DNA from 4 places in the Janthinobacterium sp. BHSEK genome. Region 2 is predicted to be linked to each of the others. Evidence: predicted binding sites of a transcription regulator. Region 2 holds the regulator's gene; each other region holds the start of a gene.
What was found. Region 2 encodes LexA, which represses DNA repair genes until DNA is damaged. Its sites were predicted from a motif close to ACTGTATNNNNATACAGT; they were not measured.
Positions count from the first base shown of each region.

Region 1: the regulator LexA is predicted to act here: its motif matches at 1,788-1,805, upstream of dinB (DNA polymerase IV).
Region 3: the regulator LexA is predicted to act here: its motif matches at 1,454-1,471, upstream of AC0V2Y_RS02930 (putative DNA modification/repair radical SAM protein).
Region 4: the regulator LexA is predicted to act here: its motif matches at 1,010-1,027, upstream of recA (recombinase RecA).

Region 1 covers NZ_JBWBYV010000058.1:9,048-12,179, reverse strand. The annotation lists gene AC0V2Y_RS19415 (S9 family peptidase) at 1-1,672, opposite strand, end outside; gene dinB (DNA polymerase IV) at 1,835-3,019, shown strand.
Region 2 covers NZ_JBWBYV010000012.1:325,687-328,818, forward strand. The annotation lists gene priB (primosomal replication protein N) at 1-95, opposite strand, end outside; gene rpsF (30S ribosomal protein S6) at 116-502, opposite strand; gene lexA (transcriptional repressor LexA) at 778-1,413, shown strand; gene AC0V2Y_RS06125 (cystathionine gamma-synthase family protein) at 1,479-2,720, opposite strand; gene purF (amidophosphoribosyltransferase) at 2,764-3,132, opposite strand, start outside.
Region 3 covers NZ_JBWBYV010000005.1:71,524-74,655, forward strand. The annotation lists gene modB (molybdate ABC transporter permease subunit) at 1-571, opposite strand, end outside; gene modA (molybdate ABC transporter substrate-binding protein) at 591-1,349, opposite strand; gene AC0V2Y_RS02930 (putative DNA modification/repair radical SAM protein) at 1,487-2,719, shown strand; gene AC0V2Y_RS02935 (UdgX family uracil-DNA binding protein) at 2,716-3,132, shown strand, end outside.
Region 4 covers NZ_JBWBYV010000056.1:60,047-63,178, forward strand. The annotation lists gene AC0V2Y_RS19115 (sensor histidine kinase N-terminal domain-containing protein) at 1-145, opposite strand, end outside; gene AC0V2Y_RS19120 (response regulator) at 142-876, opposite strand; gene recA (recombinase RecA) at 1,118-2,221, shown strand; gene recX (recombination regulator RecX) at 2,425-2,880, shown strand.

The DNA.
Region 1 (3,132 bases), on a different contig from region 2:
GGTAGTCGGCGCTGTCGATGAAGTCATGGAAGGTGTTTTTCTTCTTCATCAGCATGCCGTCTTCATGCCACGCTTCGCCCATGTCGGTGCCGCCGCGGATATGCGCTTGCGCATAGATGACGCCCCGCTCCAGCAGGCTGATGCGGCTGATGGAAAAAGTGGCTTCCGTCGAGATGCCATACGAACCGTACGAGTACAGCAGCAGCGGCGCGGAACCGTCGAGCTTGACGCCCTTCTTGTAGACGACCCACAGCGGCACTTGCACGCCATCGCGCGCTGTCACCCACAGGCGCTGCGTGGTGTAGCGGCTGCCGTCAAAGCCGCCGACGATTTCCTGCTGCTTCAGTACCGTGCGCTGGCCATCCTTCATGCTGACATCGATGATGGTGGGCGGCGTGACAGGCGACTGGTACGACATGCGAAATTGCGTGGCCGAAAACTCCGGCGTGCCGACGGCCGTGGCCAGGTAGACGGGGTCGTCGAACTGCACCGTCTTCCAGTTCTTTTGCGCAAAATCAAAGATGCGCGCGCGGTTCAAGGCACGCGCCTTTTCCATCACCACCAGATAGCCCTGGAAGGCGTCGATGGACTGGATCACGGCATCCTTGTTGTGCGGTACGACGGGCTTCCAGTTCTTCGGCTGCGGCGCAGACAGGGGCGCGCTGACGACGCGGAAATTCTTCGCATCCTTGTTGGTGAGAATGTACAGCTGGCCGTCGCGGTGCTCGACGCCGTAGCGGTGGCCCTTCTCGCGTTTCAGCACGCTCTGGAAACTGCCTTGCGGCTTGCTCGTTGGCAGCAGCAGCACTTCGCTCGTATCCGTGCTGCCCGAAGTGAGCACGAAGAACTGCCTGTCGTGCGTGCGGTCCACATGGATGGCGAACTGTTCCACCGGCTCGTGGTAGACCTGTTGCGGCGCGCCGCCCAGGGCCAGGCGGAACACGCGGTCCGAGCGCTTGGTGGTGGCGTCTTCCTGCGCCAGCATCAGGGTGGCATTGTCCGCCGCCCAGGCCACGGACGTCACGCGCGGCATGCTGTCCGTGAGCAATTTGCCCGTCTTCAAATCCTTGACATGCAGCTCGTACTGGCGGAAACCCGTCGTGTCGGTGGTATAGGCCAGCAATTGTTCATTCGGGCTGATGGCAAACGCGCGCACGGCAAAGAATTTGTGGCCTTCGGCCAATTGATTCTGGTCCAGCAGGATTTCTTCAAACGCCTGCGCATCGTAGGCGCCGCCGGCGCCGACGGGGCGGCGGCAGTGAATCGGATATTGCTTGCCCGCTTCCACGCGCGTGTAATAGTAAAAGTTGCCCTGGCGCGCAGGCACGGACAGGTCCACTTCCTGCATGCGTCCCTTGACTTCGGCATACACCTTGTCAGCCAGCGGCTGGATCGGGGCCGTGACGGCGGCCGTGTAGGCGTTTTCCGCATTCAGGTAGTCGATCACGGCAGGATCGGTCTTTTTTTGCAGCCAGCGGTAGTCGTCCGTGACGACGGTGCCGTGGCGCGTTTCCTGCCAGGCCGTCTTGGCGGCGATGGGCGCGGACAGAGTGGCAGCGGTGGTGGTGGCGTCGGCGGCCAGCGCGGATGGCGCCAGCGTGGACAGCAGCAGGGCCGGCAGGATGGATGAGCAGGCGGCAATGCGGCGCAAGGCGTGATGTGCGGTGGACAAGGCAACTCCTTCGGTTCGTTGTTGTGCAGCAATTCTATTCTTGCTAAATAGAAAAGCCAATCATGATTTCAGTCAACACGGCGCGGCGCTTGCATCCACGGGCATTTCCAGCGATACTGTATATAACAACAGTATTTAACTGCATTCCGCCGCGAGGTGCCCTTGACCACATCTGCCTCCCCACTTCCCGAGCCGCCTGCCGCCCGCCGCTGGATAGCCCACCTGGACATGGACGCCTTCTTCGCGTCCGTGGAATTGCTGAAATATCCCGAATTGCGCGGCGAGCCGGTGGTGATCGGCGGCGGCCGGCTGCAGCAGCCCGTGCTGCAGGAAGACGGCACGCGGCAATTCGCGCGCATGCGCGACTATGTGGGGCGCGGCGTCGTCACCACCTCGACCTATGCGGCGCGCGCGTTCGGCGTGTTTTCCGCCATGGGCATCATGAAGGCGGCGAAACTGGCGCCCGACAGCATCCTGCTGCCCGCCGATTTCGAGGCTTACCGCGACTATTCGGCCCGCTTCAAACAAGCCGTGGCGCAGTTGTGTCCCATCATCCAGAACGTGGGCATCGATGAAATCTATGTCGACCTGACCGAACATGGCGAGCAGGCGCCGGCCATGGCGGCGCGCCTGAAGGCGGCCGTGTTCGAGGCGACGGGCCTGTCGTGCTCGATCGGCCTGGCGCCGAACAAATTGCTGGCGAAAATCTGTTCCGACCTGGAAAAACCCGACGGTCTGACCATTTTGTCGCCCGAGGATATTGAAACGCGCGTGTGGCCCTTGCCGGCGAAAAAGATCAACGGCATCGGCCCGAAGGCGACGGCCAAGCTGGAAGCCTTGGGCATTGTCACCATCGGCGAGCTGGCGCGGGCCGACATGGCCATGCTGCGCACGCAGTTCGGCGACCTGTACACGGGCTGGCTGCGCCAGGCGGCGCTGGGCATCGACGAGCGGCCCGTGCAGACGAGCCGGGAAACCAAGTCCGTCAGCCGCGAAACGACGTTCGAGCGCGACTTGCAGGTGGTGCGCGACCGCGCCACCCTGTCGGAAAAGCTGGAAAGCCTGTGCACGCGCGTGGCGGGCGACCTCGACAAGCAGTCGCTGGCGGGGCGCACGGTGGGCATCAAGCTGCGCTTCGAGGATTTCAGCACGGTGACGCGCGACGTCACCCTGCCCAGCGCCACGGCGGACGCCGCCGCCATCCTGCGCGCCAGCCGCGACTGCTTGCGGCGCGTGCCATTTGAAAAGAAAATCCGCCTGCTGGGCGTGCGCATCTCGACCTTGTCCGATCCGGCCGTCGTGACGCGGCAGGCACCAGCCCAGGCGGAGCTGTTTCCCGCCCTGTAGCGGCGTTTCCTACAAGATACATACCGCGCCAGACCGCGCTTTTGACGGCATTTTCACGTCGAAAGTGTAGAATGGCGTTCCCCTGGCACTACTGAAACAAACGGAAGACAAAA
Region 2 (3,132 bases):
TGTTGCAATACTGCATTCACAATCGGCAGCCCTGCCGGGGTATAGCGCAATATTTCGCGCTCGGCAATGATGGCGGTGACTTGTAGCTGGTTCAGCGCACGATCCTGGTCAAAAATTAAGCGGCTGCGGCTGGAGCGGCTGCTGGTGCTTCGGTGCGGTGGCTTTTGGCCGCGTCTTCGCGTTGTACCGATTTCATCATCGGCGAAGGAGCTGTTTCAGCTTTCTTCATTTTAACGGTCAGGTGACGCAACACGGCATCATTGAATTTGAATGCTGTTTCCAACTCGACCAGGGTCTCGTTGTCGCATTCGATGTTCAGGCAGATGTAGTGTGCTTTAGGCAGCTTTTGGATCGAGTAAGCCATTTGACGGCGGCCCCAATCTTCCACGCGGTGAACCGAACCGCCGCGGGTGGTTACGCTGGCTTTGTAGCGTTCGATCATCGCGGGCACTTGCTCGCTTTGGTCCGGATGGACGATAAAGACTATTTCATAATGACGCATGCAAACTCCTTCAGGTCGGATTGATAATCGCCCACCCCGGCGTCAAGACGGGTGTGGGAAGGTCAGCCGAAGATTATAACCGCCTTTTGCAAACGTTTCAATCATTGCTTGCGCCAGCGCCCGAAAAGACCGCGCGCGAACGCGCTTTCCGCTCGTGGACAAGTATTTCTTGCGAAATTCGCCGAAAACACGCAAATCCCCTTGCATAGTGGGCGATACTGTACAAAAATACAGTCTGTTCATATAGACAGCATTTCAGTATGCACCCACCGCTCATGATCAAGCTGACAGCACGACAAGAACAAATCCTGAACCTGATCAAGGACGCGATTGAAAACACGGGCTTTCCTCCCACCCGTGCCGAAATCGCCAATGAACTGGGTTTCAAATCGGCCAACGCGGCCGAAGAGCATTTGCAGGCCCTGGCCCGCAAGGGCGCGATCGAGATTTCGCCCGGCACCTCGCGCGGCATCCGCCTGATCGGCGCGGCCGCTGAAGCCCTGCCATCGAAAGTGCCGGCAGCGCTGCTGATGTCGCTGCCCCTGATCGGCCGGGTGGCGGCAGGCTCGCCCATCCTGGCACAGGAAAACCTGGAAGCGAGCTACAACGTGGACCCGGCCCTGTTTTCGGCCAAGCCCGACTTCCTGCTGAAGGTGCGCGGCTGGTCCATGCGCGACGCCGGCATCATGGATGGCGATTTATTGGCCGTCAAGAAGGTCGACAGCGCCAAGAACGGCCAGATCGTCGTCGCCCGCATCGGCGACGAAGTCACCGTCAAGCGCTACAAGAAGACGGGTTCCGTGATCGAACTGTTCCCGGAAAATCCCGACTTCAAGGTCATCACCGTATCGCCGGAAGATGAATTCGCCCTGGAAGGCCTGGCCGTCGGACTCATGCGCAGCTGGCATTAAACGACTGCACGAAAAAAGGGCCGCAACAGCATGACTGTTGCGGCCCTTTTCATTTATCCGGCGACTTATACATCGAGTGCCTGGCGGAAATCCTCGAGCAGGTCCACCTCGTCCTCGATACCGACGGAGACGCGGATCAGCGATTCCGCGATGCCCATGCTGGCGCGCCGCGCGGCGCCCATCTCGTAGAAGATCGTATGGGCGACGGGAATGACCAGGGTGCGCGTGTCGCCGAGGTTGCTCGCGGGAATGGCCAAATTCAAACGATTGAGGAAATCGAAGCAGTCGATGCCATCCTTGAGTTCAAAGCTGAACAGGGAGCCATAGCTGCGGAACAGGTCGCTCGCCAGCGCATGCTGCGGGTGCGACGCCAGACCCGGGTAATGCACGGCCGCCACGCGTGGGTCGGCGGCCAGCATGGTGGCCAGCGCCAGGGCGTTCGAGCAGGTACGGTCCATGCGCAAGGCCATGGTTTCCGCGCCGACGGCGATATGGTGCGCCGCTTCCGGCCCCAGCGAGGCGCCGAAGTCGCGCAAGGCCTTGGCGCGGATTTGCGCGATACCCCATTGCGCGGGCGCCGCCTTCTTGTAGTTCTCAAAGATGTTCGGATACTGCGTCCAGTCGAACACGCCCGTGTCCGTCAAGCTGCCGCCCAGGGCATTGCCGTGGCCGCCGATGGATTTCGTCAAGGCATTGACCACCAGGCCCGCGCCCACGGCTTTCGGGCGGAACAAATACGGCGTCGTCATGGTGTTGTCGACGATGTACAAGATGCCCTTCTCGCGGCACAACTCGCCGATCTTTGCCAGGTCGGCGATCTGCGTGCGCGGATTGGCGATGGTTTCCACGAACACGATGCGCGTGGCCGGCGTGATGGCGGCCGCCACGTTGGCCACCTCGGTGGCGTCGACGAACGATACATCAATGCCCTGCCCCGTCACCGTTTGCCACAGGCTGTTGGTGTTGCCAAACAAAAAGGCCGACGACACCACATGGTCGCCCGCGCGCAGCAGCGACTGCACCACGGCGCCGATGGCGCCCATGCCGGTGGCGAAGCACAGGGTCGCCACGCCACCTTCCATCTGGTTGACCTTGTCTTCCAGCGCGGACACGGTGGGGTTGCCCTGGCGGCCGTAGCGGAAGCCCGCTTCCTTGCCCTGGAATACGGAAGCGAGCTGGCGCGCATCGCCATAGCCGAACGCGACGGAAGTGTGCACGGGCTTGTGCAGGGAGCCGTGCTCGATGCCCTTGCGGCGGTCGTTATGCAGGATGGTGGTGGTAAAGCCGTAGTTTTTTTTATCGTTCATGATCGCGGAGCAAAAAAAGCCCGGCGCTAGCCGGGCAAGATAATTACGCTTCTGTCGTGGCCAGGTTCAGGTTCAGCTGGGAACGCGGCGTATCTTCGGGCGCCGCCGCCTTCGGATGGTGGCGCGCATATTCCAGGCGGTCCAGGTATTCCTGCGACACGTCGCCCGTCACGTAGACGCCGTCGAAACACGAAGCCTCGAAGTTGACCAGGGCCGGGTTGACGTCGGCGATCGCCTGCTTCAGCGCGCCGATATCCTGGTAGACCAGGTAATCGGCCGTGATTTCGCGGCACACTTCTTCCGTCGTGCGGCCGTAGGCGATCAGCTCGTCGCGCGTCGGCATGTCGATGCCATACACGTTCGGGTAGATGACCGGCGGCGCGGCCGAGGCGAAGATGACTTTCGTCGCGCC
Region 3 (3,132 bases), on a different contig from region 2:
CCTGGCCCGCCTGCACGGCCTCGTACACGGCGACGGATAAGGTCTGCGTCTTGCCGGGGATGCTGCCGGCCACCATCAGGGTGGCGCCGAATTCGCCGAGCGCGCGCACGAATCCCAGCAGCACGCCGGCGAGGATGCCGCGCCACGCCAGCGGCAAGGTGACGCGGAAGAAAATCGCCAGCTCCGAGATGCCCAGCACGCGAGCCGCCTGCTCGAGCTGGCCGTCGACGGCTTCGAAGGCGGCGCGCGCGGGCTTGAAGACGAGGGGAAAGGCGACGACGGTGGAGGCGATCACGGCGCCCTGCCATGTAAAGATCAGGTTGATGCCGAAGTTGTCCTGCAACCAGATGCCCAGGGTGCCGCGCCGCCCCAGCAGCACCAGCAGGTAATAGCCAAGCACGGTGGGCGGCATCACCATCGGCAGGGTCAACAGGGCGTCGAGCAGCTCGCGCCCGGGAAAACGCGTACGCGCCAGCAGATAGCCCGTACCGATGCCGAGCAACAAATTGAGCGCCGTGGCCCAGGCCGCAACTTTCAGCGACAGGGCCAGCGCGGTCCAGGCGATATCCATGCGGGCGCTTACCTAAAAATCAGGGCTTTTTAAAACCGTATTTGGCCAGGATGGCTTGCGCCGGCGCCGTTTGCAGGTAGCTGACGAAGCGCTTCGCTTCGGCGGCATTGCCGCTGCCCTTGATGGTGGCGATCGGGTACAGCACGGGCGCGTCGAGCGGCACCTCCAGCACCACGTTCACTTTATCCTTCATGATGGCCGCGTCGGTGGCGTAGACAAAGCCCGCATCGACTTCGCCGCGCGCCACGTAATCGAGCGACTGGCGCACGTTCTGCGTGCCGATGGCTTTCGGCTGCACGGCGTCCCACAGATTCGCCTTCTTCAGCGCGCCTTCCGAATAGCGGCCGACGGGCACGCTGGCCGGGTTGGCGATGGCCACGCGGGTCACGCCCTTGTGCGTCAGGTCGGCCAAAGCCTTGATGCCCAGCTTGCTGTCGTGCGGCACGATCAGCACCAGGCTGTTGCCGACGAAATCCATGCGGTCGGCCGGCAAGACGAGGCCCTGCTTTTGCGCCGCATCCATGGTTTCCTGGTCGGCCGAGGCAAACACGTCGACGGGCGCGCCCTTGACGATCTGTTGCAGCAGCACGCCCGAGGCGGCAAAGTTCAAGGACACCTTGCTGCCTGGATACTGCGCCTCATAGCTCTGCGCCGCATCCTTGAACGCATTCGTCAGGCTGGCCGCGGCCGACACCACCACTTCGCCGGCAAGGGCGGAGGTAGCGGCGGTGGCGAGAAGAGCGGTGCCAAGCAGGTGGGCGAGGGAGGTGAGGCGCATGATCATATCCTTGATGAGAAGAGAACCAGGCCCGTAATATACACCGATATATAGCGTTCTGCCATTGCACAGATCAAGCCGGCAGCAGGCCGATTCCCTGATATACTGTATATAAACACAGTATATCGAGGTGAGCCATGGAATTGACGGACAAGCTGGAAATCCTGGCCGATGCGGCCAAGTACGATGCGTCCTGCGCCAGCAGCGGCGCGCCGAAGCGCGATTCCATCGGCAAGGACGGCTTTGGCGCCACCTCGGGCATGGGCATTTGCCACAGCTACACGCCGGACGGGCGCTGCGTCTCGCTGCTGAAGATACTGTTGACGAATTACTGCCTGTACGATTGCCAGTACTGCGTCAACCGCCGTACCTCGAACGTGCCGCGCGCGCGCTTTACGGTGGCCGAAGTGGTGAAACTGACCAGCGACTTTTACCTGCGCAACTACATCGACGGCCTGTTCCTCAGTTCCGGCATCATCCGCTCGGCCGACTACACGATGGAGCAACTGGTGCAGGTGGCGCGCGAGTTGCGCGAGGTGCACCAGTTCCGCGGCTACATCCACCTGAAAACCATCCCCGACGCCGACCCGGCCCTGATCGCGCAGGCGGGCCGCTATGCCGACCGGCTCAGCGTCAATATCGAACTGCCGACGCAGGACAGCGTGCAGAAGCTGGCACCGGAAAAGAGCGTGCACACGATCAAGCTGGCCATGGGCGCCATCCGCCGCAAGCTCGATGAAAAGGCGGAAGAACCGCGCTCGCCCCGCTTCGCGCCGGCCGGGCAAAGCACGCAAATGATCGTCGGCGCCGACGCCAGCGACGACCAGCAGATCCTCGCCACGGCCGAAACCCTGTACGGCAGCTATAAACTCAAGCGCGTGTACTACTCGGCCTTCAGCCCGATCCCCGACAGTCCGAAAAGCGTGCCGCTGGCGCCGCCGCCCATGCTGCGCGAACACCGGCTGTACCAGGCCGATTTCTTGCTGCGCAGCTATGGTTTCCAGGCCAACGAACTGCTGCCCGCCAGCGGCGGCAACCTGGCGCTCGACATCGATCCGAAACTGGCGTGGGCGCTGGCGCACCGCGAACATTTTCCGCTGGACTTGAACCGCGCGGCGCAGCACATGATCGCGCGCGTGCCCGGCATCGGCCTGCGCAACGCGCAGCGCATCGTCGACCTGCGCCGTTTGCGCCAGGTGCGCTATGCCGACCTGTCGCGCCTGCGCTGCAGCATGAAAAAGATTTCTCCGTTCATCATCACGGCCGACTACTTTCCCGCGCGCGACACGACCGCCTCGGAACACCTGCGCCGCGCCATGGCGGACGCACCGCAGCAATTGAACTTATGGCCGGAGCTGCAGGCAGCATGAGTACGTTCGTGCGGCTGGCGCAATCGTTCGACGAGTGGCGCGCAGCGGCACGCGAACTGATCGCGCGCGGCGTGCCGCCTGCCGACGTGGCCTGGCAATCGCAGCCCGGCGAGGGCGACCTGTTTTCTTCCACGCCAGAGGCCACGGATACCGGCGCGCCACCGCTGCGCCTGCCCCGCCAGCTGGTGGAACTGCTGGAGAGCGCCGCCTGTTTCAACGTGCATGACCGCTGGGCCTTCCTGTATCAGGTGCTGTGGCGCTGGCAGCAGGGCCAGCACGACGTGGTGTCCCCGGCCGACGCGGACGGCGCGCGCCTGCACGTCATGGTCAAGGCCGTGCACCGCGAGGAGCACGACATGCATGCCTACGTGCGCTTCCGCGAGCGGCCGGAAAGTGACGGCGCCCCCCGCTTC
Region 4 (3,132 bases), on a different contig from region 2:
GCCACAGCAGCAGCAGGGGCGCCAGCATCCAGTCGAGGATTTCGCCGAACAGCGAGTGCTCGATGGTGTCGTCCTGCTCCGTGGTGGGCGGCTCGAACCAGTCGTCGTCGTCCGCCTCGTCCGCTGGCGCCTCGCGCGCCTTCACTTGCTGGCGGGCCCGCTGGCCGGGCTTGCCGCCTCGCCCGCTTCGGCTTGCAGGCGCGCCGCTTCCGAATATTTCTCCAGGCAGTAGCCGAGGCCGCGCACGGTGGCGATGCGCACGCCGCCCACCTCGATCTTCTTGCGCAGGCGGTGCACATATACTTCGATGGCATTGTTCGACACTTCCTCGCCCCATTCGCACAGGTGGTCGACCAGCTGTTCTTTCGAGACGAGGCGGCCGGTGCGGCCCAGCAGGATTTCCAGCAAGCCCAGTTCGCGCGCCGACAGGTCGAGCATCTGGTCGTTGATATAGGCGCTGCGTCCCACCTGGTCATAGCTGAGGGGGCCGTGCTTGATGATGGTGGCGCCGCCGCCGGCGCCGCGGCGCGTCAGGGCGCGCACTCTTGCCTCCAGTTCCGACAGGGCGAACGGCTTGGCCATATAATCGTCGGCACCGAGGTCGAGGCCATTCACGCGCTGTTCGATGGAATCGGCGGCCGTCAGGATCAGCACGGGCAACAGCGAGGCGCGCGCGCGCAGGCGGCGCAGCACTTCCAGGCCGGACATCTTCGGCAGGCCGAGGTCGAGGATCAGCAGGTCGAATTCCTGGGTGGACAGGGCCGTATCGGCCTCCTGCCCGGTCTTGACGTAGTCGATCGCATAACCGGACTGGCGCAGCGAGCGGGTCAGGCCATCGGCCAGCACGCTGTCATCTTCGGCAAGTAAAATACGCATGGTGCACTTCCTATGCTTGCGGCGGTAGAAGCTTGTATTGTGTTTCATTTCCCGCAAGGTGGCGAGTTTTTGTGAGAAACCAGGCTTGTATTGATCTGTTTCAAAACAAATCCACGTTCCGCTTGCATTGATCACTGTTTTTTTATACAGTACTGTCTGTGTAAAGAATTTAACCCACTGGCGCTATCGCAGGTTGCCGGATTCATGTGAATCCGCACCTGTAGAACGGCTGAAAGAACATATGGACGATAAAAAAGCTGTAGTACCCGCATCGGAAAAAGCCAAGGCGCTCGCCGCCGCACTGGCGCAGATCGAGAAGCAGTTTGGCAAAGGTTCGGTCATGCGCATGGATGCCAGCGCACCGATCGAAGAAGTGCAAGTCGTGTCGACCGGTTCGCTCGGCCTCGATATCGCGCTGGGCGTAGGCGGCTTGCCGCGCGGCCGCGTGGTGGAAATCTACGGTCCGGAATCGTCGGGTAAAACCACGCTGACCCTGCAAACCATCGCCGAAATGCAAAAACTGGGCGGCACCTGCGCCTTTATCGATGCCGAGCACGCGCTCGACGTCGGTTACGCGCAAAAGCTGGGCGTGAACCTGCATGAATTGCTGATCTCGCAACCGGACACGGGCGAGCAGGCGCTGGAAATCTGCGACGCCCTCGTGCGTTCGGGCAGCGTCGACCTCGTCGTCATCGACTCCGTGGCCGCGCTGACGCCACGCGCCGAGATCGAAGGCGACATGGGCGATTCGCTGCCAGGTTTGCAAGCGCGTCTGATGTCGCAAGCCCTGCGCAAGCTGACCGGCTCCATCAACCGCACGAATACCCTGGTCATCTTCATCAACCAGATCCGCATGAAGATCGGCGTGATGTTCGGCAGCCCTGAAACGACCACGGGCGGCAATGCGCTGAAATTCTACGCCTCCGTGCGCCTGGACATCCGCCGCACGGGCTCGATCAAGTCCGGTGATGAAGTGATCGGCAACGAAACCAAGGTCAAGGTCGTCAAGAACAAGATCGCGCCGCCGTTCAAGGAAGCGCACTTCGACATCCTGTACGGCGCCGGCACCTCGCGCGAAGGCGAAATCCTGGACCTGGGCTCGGATGCCAAGATCGTGGAAAAATCCGGTTCGTGGTACAGCTACAACGGCGAACGCATCGGCCAGGGCAAGGACAACGCCCGCGCCTTCCTGCAAGAGCGTCCGGCGCTGGCCCGCGAAATCGAAAACAAGGTCCGCGCTTCGCTGGGCGTGCGCGAACTGCCGCCGCTGGCCGCTGAAAAACCGGAAAAAGCGGATAAAGCCGCCGACAAGGCTGCCAAGGCTGCGGAAGCCAAGGCAGAGTAGGTCGGATTAGCGCGGCAAAGCCGCGCGTAATCCGACAACACCACAGACGTCAACGATGTTGTCGGATTACGGCCCAAGGGGCCTAATCCGACCTACGCATGGCTTGCTGCAAGGTGTGACCATGATCGCCGTCCCGCGCTGTTGCGCCGGGCGGCGATTGTGTTTGGGTGATGTGATCGTGGAATGAAAGACAAGGTGGGTGTATGGCCGCAGTACAACTAAGCCTGAAGGGCAGGGCGCTACGCTTTTTGTCGATGCGCGAACACAGCCGCATGGAATTGCGGCGCAAGCTGCAGCGCCATGCGCAGGAGGGCGACGACGTGGAAGCCTTGCTCGACAGCCTGGAGCAAGCCAACTGGCTGTCGCAGGAGCGCTTTTCCGAGTCGCTGATCCACCGCCGCTCGGCCCGCTTCGGCAACAGCCGCATCATGGCGGAACTGCAAAGCCACGGCATAGGCGGCGAGGCGCTGCAGGAACTCAAGGCGGGCCTGGCCGAAGGGGAAGTGGCGCGCGCCTGCGAGGTGTGGCGCCGCAAGTTTGGCCAGGTGGCGCAGGATGCGGAACAGCGCAACAAGCAGATGCGCTTCCTGATGCAGCGCGGCTTTTCCCAGCGTGCCGTGCAGGCGGCCTTGAAGGGGCTGGAGCCGGAAGACGACTAGGCGCGCGCCGCTGGCCGTCCCGCCGGCCCTGCTGTGTTCCTTCTGCAACAGTTCGTCGCTGCCCTGTCCCTTGCCTGCCAGGCAGCCTTGCTCCAGATCAATGTTTTACTGGTAAGTTCACTTTCCTCGCTGCCAGCCTGTCGATCGGATGGCATATTGTTGCGCTGCGTGGGGCCGGGCCTGACCGTGCCGCCGTGGGCTGCGCCGGCGCAGCCATTCGGTCAGGTGTTTCGCGGCGCCCATCGGTCATAT